2 regions of the Streptomyces sp. NBC_00287 genome follow, and region 2 is predicted to be linked to the other one. Evidence: riboswitches for the same ligand, from Rfam matches in the RefSeq annotation. Region 2 holds a riboswitch; the other holds the start of a gene.
What was found. A riboswitch is a leader RNA that binds a small molecule or an ion and turns the genes downstream of it on or off. The one in region 2 is predicted to bind FMN.
Positions count from the first base shown of each region.

Region 1 (3,402 bases), 870 kb from region 2:
AGTACGACGAGAAAGGCCATGTTGATCGACTCGTCGAGGGTGACCCGGTCGGCCGGGTCGACGACGGCGGCACCCGGCCGCCCGCTGATCCACTCGGTACGGCCGGGCAGCGGCTCCGGAACCCACTCGCCGACGTAGCGTTCCCGCCGGGCGCGTGCCGAGCCGAGCAGGTCGAGGCAGATCCTGCTGGCGACCGTGGTCAGCCAGCCCCCCGGCGACTCGATGGCCTCCCGCTGCTGTGGGGTCATGGCGTACCAGCGTGTGTACGTCTCCTGTACGACATCCTCGGCCTCGGTCACCGAGCCGAGTAGCCGGTAGGTGAGATTGATCAGCTGTCGCCGCTCGCTCATGATCGCGCTCAGGCTCGGATCGTCGGGCCGCGTGTGCTTGGCCCCGGATGCGTGGGTCATGGTCTCGCCGACTCCCTCGGTCACTCGGTCCCCCTTCAGTTCGACGAGATACGGCGGCGAACTGTGAGGTGGGCCGGTCGCCTCACATCGCGCAGGGCTGTGTCGTCGTACCCGATGAACACAACGCTAGCCAGGCCCGGTTCGGGCCGAGGGAGGGAACCGATGTCGGAATCCGTGCATGTCTCGGTCATCTACTACAGCGCCACGGGCACCGTGCACGCCTTGGCGCAGGCGGCAGTTGAGGGAGCGGAGAAGGCCGGCGCACAGGTGCGGCTGCGCAAGGTGCCCGAGACGGCCCCGCAGGAGGTGATCAACCTCCGGCAGGAGTGGGTTGAACACCTTCAGGACACCGCCGAGGTCGCCAACGCGAGCCACGACGACCTGGAGTGGGCCGACGTGGTGCTCTTCGGCACGCCCACCCGCTTCGGCAACCCGGCCAGCCAGCTGAGGGTGTTCATGGAGAGCACGGGACCGCTGTGGTTCCAGGGCAAGCTCGCGGGCAAGGTGTACTCGGCCTTCACCGCCTCCAACACCGCCCACGGCGGCCAGGAATCCACCCTGCTGGCCCTGGGGAACACCTTCTACCACTGGGGCGGCATCATCGTGCCCCCCGGCTACACCGACCCCGTTCAGTTCCAGTCGGGCAACCCCTACGGCACGTCCCATGTGGCGGGCGACGGTGCGCCGGGCGACGTCCAGTTGCAGGCGGCCCGGCACCAGGCCCGCCGTACCGTGGAGATCGCGGCGGCACTCAAGGCAGGTCGCGCGGCGGCCTGAATGCCGGCAGACGGGGGGAAGTGCCAACCCCGTTGCGATACCCGGAATCGGCTGAGAAGTTGCGTTTATGAGCCGAAGCGGTGTGGAAGAGACTGGCGCGGCAGATAGGGCCGTGGCAGCATGGAGCCGCCAAATTTGATCCACACAACGCAAGCGGGGTTCGGTGAAATTCCGAACCGGCGGTGAAAGCCCGCGACCCGGTCGAAGCCATCGACCGGTTGACCCGATGGAATTTCGGGGCCGACGGTTAAAGTCCGGATGGGAGTTTGCGTGTAGTGGCATTCTGGCGTTCACCGGCGCGTTCACGCGTCCGGTGCGCCCTGGGCTGTCGCGCTCTTCCGCTCCTGACCTCGTTCGCGCTTGGTGCAGGCCATGTCGGAGGAGGAGACGGGGATGTTCCCACTCGAGACCATCGAGGAAGCAATCGACACCGTGCGGGTCGGAAGGCCGGTCGTGGTGGCGGACGACAACAACCGGGAGAACGAGGGCGACCTGATCTTCGCCGCCCAGCACGCCACGCCGGAACTGCTGGCTTTCATGGTGCGCCACACCTCGGGATATGTGTGTGCTCCCTTGACCCCGCAGGACTGCGACCGCCTCGAACTGCCGCCGATGCACTCCGTCAACCAGGACCGGCGCGGCACGGCGTACACAGTGACCGTCGATGCCCGGGAAGGCGTCACCACCGGAATTTCGGCCGCCGACCGCGCCCACACCATCCGGCTGCTCGCCGACTCGGGTACCTCGGCCGGCGACCTGTGCCGACCGGGCCATGTGGTTCCGCTGCGCGGCGCCCCGGGCGGCGTGCTGCGCCGTACCGGACACACCGAGGCGACGCTCGATCTCGTACGCCTGGCCGGCTGCCGCCCGGCGGGTGTGCTCTGCGAGTTGGTCAACGACGACGGCTCCATGAAGCGCCTGCCCGATCTGCGCCGCTTCGCAGACGAGTTCGGACTACCGCTGATCACCGTCGCCCAACTGGTCCAGTACCGCCACAAGATCGGCGACACACACGACGCCCCCCGCCCCGGCGACCTGGCCGTGGGTGCCGCCCGCTGAGCCGTCGTAGGGCTCATCGGCGGCGCCACGGATTCGGCCGTGGCGCCGCCCGACGTGATCCGGCTCAGCGGGAGCCGAGAGTGACCGGCGCGCGCCTCAGACGGCGTCGAGCAGCAGCTTCGCCGCCGCCGTCGTCCCGTCCGTGCGGACCCTCTCGGCAACATCCTTCGCCCGTGCGGTCGTCTCCGGCGCCAGGGCCACCTGAAGTGCGGCCGACAGGGACTCGAAGGTCGGAGTCGGGCCGTCGTGCGCGACGCCGATGCCCAGGTCGGCCACCCGGCCCGCCCAGTACGGCTGGTCCGCCAGCTGGGGGACCACCACCTGAGGCGCGCCGGACCGCGTGGCCGTCGTCGTGGTGCCCGCGCCGCCGTGGTGCACGACGGCGGCCACCCGACCGAACAGTGCCTGGTGGTTGACGTCGCCGACGACGAAGCAGTCGTCCTGGTCGTCGACCGAGGTCAGGTCGGCCCAGCCGCGGGACAGCAGCAAGCGGCGGCCCTGCGCCCGGACCGCCTCGACGGCCACCTGGGCGACATCCGCCGAGCCGTGCATGGGCATGCTGCCGAAGCCGACGTACACCGGCGGAGCCCCGGCGTCGAGGAACGCCGTCAACTCGGCCGGGAGCGGCGCGAGATCGGGCACGACCCACGCGCCGGTCTGGACGACGTCCAGCTCGGGCGCCCCGTTCCAGGGATCCAGCACCGGGTCCGTCGCCAGCCACGGGCGGTCACCGATGACGTAGTCGCGGACTCCGTCCACCGGCGGCAGGCCGTTGGCCACCCGGTTCGTGTTGAGCGCTTCGCCGAACAACTCGTCGACGCTCTGGGCGTCCAGGTCCCACAGCGCTCGGTTGTCGGTCACCTCCGGCGGGAAGGACCGACCCCGGTACGCCAGCGGCGGGCGGTGCGGCGACGGCAGGGTGATCTGCTGGAAGGTCACCGACACGGAGGGGATGCCCACCTTCTCGGCCACCGACAGCGCACCGGCCGCGGCGGGCATCGCGCCGGTCGCCACCAGGACATCGCACCCCTCGGCCGCCGCGACGACCGACTCGAACTGGCTCGCGATGATCTCTGCCGCGCGCTGCGGCATGGAAGGCGGCGGCACCTGGCGCGTCAGCTCCCGCGCCGACGGACCGACCGGCACCATCGGCACC
Region 1 is NZ_CP108053.1:816,773-820,174, reverse strand. It holds gene sigJ (RNA polymerase sigma factor SigJ) at 1-410, opposite strand, end outside; gene wrbA (NAD(P)H:quinone oxidoreductase) at 573-1,187, shown strand; FMN riboswitch at 1,333-1,461, shown strand; gene ribB (3,4-dihydroxy-2-butanone-4-phosphate synthase) at 1,581-2,246, shown strand; gene OHT76_RS04075 (glycosyltransferase) at 2,343-3,402, opposite strand, start outside.
Region 1: it holds a riboswitch for FMN, as region 2 does, so the genes downstream of both, ribB (3,4-dihydroxy-2-butanone-4-phosphate synthase) here and OHT76_RS07640 (riboflavin synthase) in region 2, are expected to answer to the same signal.

Region 2 (3,402 bases):
CGACGACGCCCTTCTCCAGGTTCTTGGCGTGCCACATCGGGTTCGAACCCGCGGGCGACTCCTTGCCGTTGGTGTCGAGGTCGTGCCAGAGGTTGTCGATGCCCACGGCCCCGTCACCGCACTTGGTCAAGCCGGAGCCCGCCGGACAGGTCGTCGAGGACGCCTTGCCCCAGAGGCCGTCGGTCCCGCCGGTGACGTTCTTGAACCCCCTTGTGTAATAGGGGAGTCCGATGTTGATCCGTCCGGCCGGCATCGAACCGCGGAAGTAGTGATACGACCAGTCGGTGTTCAGATAGCCGATTCCGCCGTACTGCGAGGTCGAATACACGCCCGCGGCGGCGAGTTCGGCGTCCTTGCCGTCGTCGAAGAGCGAGGCGTTCGGGCCGACGTATTCGTTCCAGGCGCCATGGAGGTCGTACGACATGATGTTGACGTAGTCCAGATACTTCTGGACCTGGAAGGTCTCCATGCCGCGCAGCAGGTATCCGGAGGAGGGTGCCGCGACCGAGAGCAGATAGTGCTTGCCGTCCGCCGCGCCCGCGCGGTCGAGCTTCTCGCGCAGGGACTTCATCAGGGCCGCGTAGCCCTTGACCAGGCCGGCTCTGCGGGCGTTGGAGAGGGACCAGTCGAGCGGGTTGCCCGCGTCCTTCATCGTCGTCGGGTACTCGTAGTCGATGTCGACGCCGTTGAAGCCGTACTTCCTGATGAAATCGACGGCGGAATTCGCGAAGGTGTCGATGCCCGCCTGGTTCACCGAGCCGTCGGCGTTGGTGGCCATCGAGTAGAAGCCGCCGGAGTTCACCCGCGTGCCGTCGTCCGCGAAGTAGCCGCCGGTCTCGGCCCAACCGCCCACCGATATCAGCGTCTTGACGTTCGGGTGCTGCTTCTTGAATTTGTTGAGCAGATTGAAATGGCCCTTGTAGGAGAACTCCGGGTCCATCTCCGCGCCGCTCACGCCCGGCCAGGTCGTCCCGGTCGCCGCGTTGGTCGCGCCGTCCGCGCCGACGGAGATCTTGTTCGAGCCGTCGATGTGCGCGAACGCGTAGTTGAGGTGGGTGACCTTGTCCCACGGGATGTCCGGCGCGAGATAGGCGGGCGTGCCGTCCTTGCCGGTGCGCCAGCCGGTGAAGTAGCCGATCACCCGGCGCTGGTGGTCGGCGCCCATCTTCTCCCGGCCCTCGGCGTCGTAGACCGCGCAGTACGGGACATCGGCGCCGGGCGTCTTGTAGAGCCCGTCGGGGCGGCAGGACTCCTGGTCGGCGGCGTGCGAGACGGTGGCCGGGAGCCCGGCGAGGACCAGGCCGGCGACCGCGGCCACCGCGGCGAACAAGGCGGGTCTCGCTCGGTTGCGTGACAGCAAGTCGGTTCCTCTCCACGGAAGTTGCGCAGACAGTAGGGAGGACTAGACCAATGAGTCAATAGGTATGGACCAATTCACGGATGGACCAATGTGCCGATGTAGATGTCCAGGCATGCATCCTGTGAGCCAGCCCACAGCCCTCACCCGCATGGACGTCGATCGGGCGTGGCACACTGGCCCTGTACCAGAAGCAGCGCACTCCGGGGTCGGTGAAAGTCCGAACCGGCGGTTACAGTCCGCGACCCGGTCGCCTCCAGCGGCCGGTTGACCAGGTGAAATTCCTGGACCGACGGTTAAAGTCCGGATGGGAGGCAGTGCGCGGCGGGCGGGCATTCGTGCGCGCCGCCGATATGAGCTCGTCCCCTGCGGACGGGTCTGTCCGGCGTCGCTCCCGGTGTCGTCGTCCGTGTCTCTGTCGTTCTTCGACAGCCCCGGAGTCCGTGCCCCCATGAGGCAGGGAGGACCCGGGAAGTGTTCACCGGAATCGTCGAAGAGCTGGGCGAGATCACCGCCGTCGAGAACCTCGGCGACGCCTGTCGCTTCCGTCTGCGCGGCCCCGTCGTCACCGACGGCGCCAAGCACGGTGACTCCATCGCGGTCAACGGCGTCTGCCTCACGGTCGTGGACCACGAGGGCGACGAGTTCACCGCCGATGTGATGGCCGAGACCCTGAACCGCTCCAGCCTGGGCGCCCTCGACATCGGCTCCCGCGTCAACCTGGAGCGCCCCACCGCGGTCGGCGCGCGCCTCGGCGGGCACATCGTGCAGGGCCATGTCGACGGCACCGGCGAGGTGCTGGAGCGCAAGCCCTCCGACAACTGGGAGATCATCAAGATCTCGCTCCCCGCGGACCTCGCCCGGTATGTCGTCGAGAAGGGCTCCATCACCGTCGACGGCATCAGCCTCACCGTCGTCGACGCGGGCCCCGACTACTTCACCGTCAGCCTCATCCCCACCACCCTCGCCCTGACCACGCTCGGCATCAAGCAGCCCGGCGACCCGGTCAACCTGGAAGTCGACGTCGTCGCCAAGTACGTCGAGCGGCTCCTCGGAGCGACCAAGTGAACTGGCTCAACTCCGAGGCCTTCGTCCTGTTCGGCCAGCACATCATCTGGTCGGACATGGTCGGCAACACCCTGGGCCTCATCACCCTCGCCCTCGGCTTCCGCCGCTCCCTGTGGACCTGGCCGGTCCAGTTCCTCTCCGGCCTCGTCCTCTTCGGCGCCTTCTACGGCCATCTGACCGGCAGCGCCGGCAAGCAGGTCGTCGTCATGGCCGTCGCGCTGTACGGCTGGTGGCAGTGGAACCGCGGCACCGCCCGTGCCGAGGACGGCAAGGTCGCCGTCCGCTTCGCCACCTGGACCGAGCGCGGTGCGATGGCCGCAGCGGCCGCCGCCGGCACCGTCGCCGTGGCCCTGCTCTTCAAGGCGTACCCGAGCCTGTCCTGGGACCCTTGGCCGGACGCCTACATCTTCGTCGGCACGATCGTCGCCATGTACGCCCAGGCCCGCGGCATGGTCGAGTTCTGGTTCGCCTGGCTCCTCGTCGACCTGGTCGGCGTCCCGCTGAACTTCGCGAACGGCTACGCCTTCTCCGGCTTCGTCTACGTCATCTACGGCGCGCTCGTCCTGTGGGGCATGCGCGACTGGTGGCTGCGCTCCCGCAGGGACACGCGGCCCGTCCTGGAAGGAGCGCCCGCGTGAGCACCTCACCCGTTCTGTACAGCACCGACAACATCGAGGACTGGTCGCTCGACCCGGTCGAGCAGGCCATCGCCGACATCGCCGCCGGCCGCCCGGTCGTGGTCGTCGACGACGAGGACCGGGAGAACGAGGGCGACCTCGTCATCGCCGCCGAGAAGGCGACCCCCGAGATCGTCGCGTTCATGATGAGCGAGTGCCGCGGTCTGATCTGCGCCCCCATGGAGGGCGAGGAGCTGGACCGGCTGCGCATCCCGCAGATGGTCGAGAACAACACCGAGTCCATGAAAACCGCGTTCACAGTCACGGTGGACGCCTCGGGCGCTCACGGTGTGACCACCG
Region 2 is NZ_CP108053.1:1,685,668-1,689,069, reverse strand. It holds gene OHT76_RS07645 (chitinase C-terminal domain-containing protein) at 1-1,360, opposite strand, end outside; FMN riboswitch at 1,552-1,682, shown strand; gene OHT76_RS07640 (riboflavin synthase) at 1,832-2,425, shown strand; gene OHT76_RS07635 (nicotinamide mononucleotide transporter family protein) at 2,422-3,063, shown strand; gene OHT76_RS07630 (bifunctional 3,4-dihydroxy-2-butanone-4-phosphate synthase/GTP cyclohydrolase II) at 3,060-3,402, shown strand, end outside.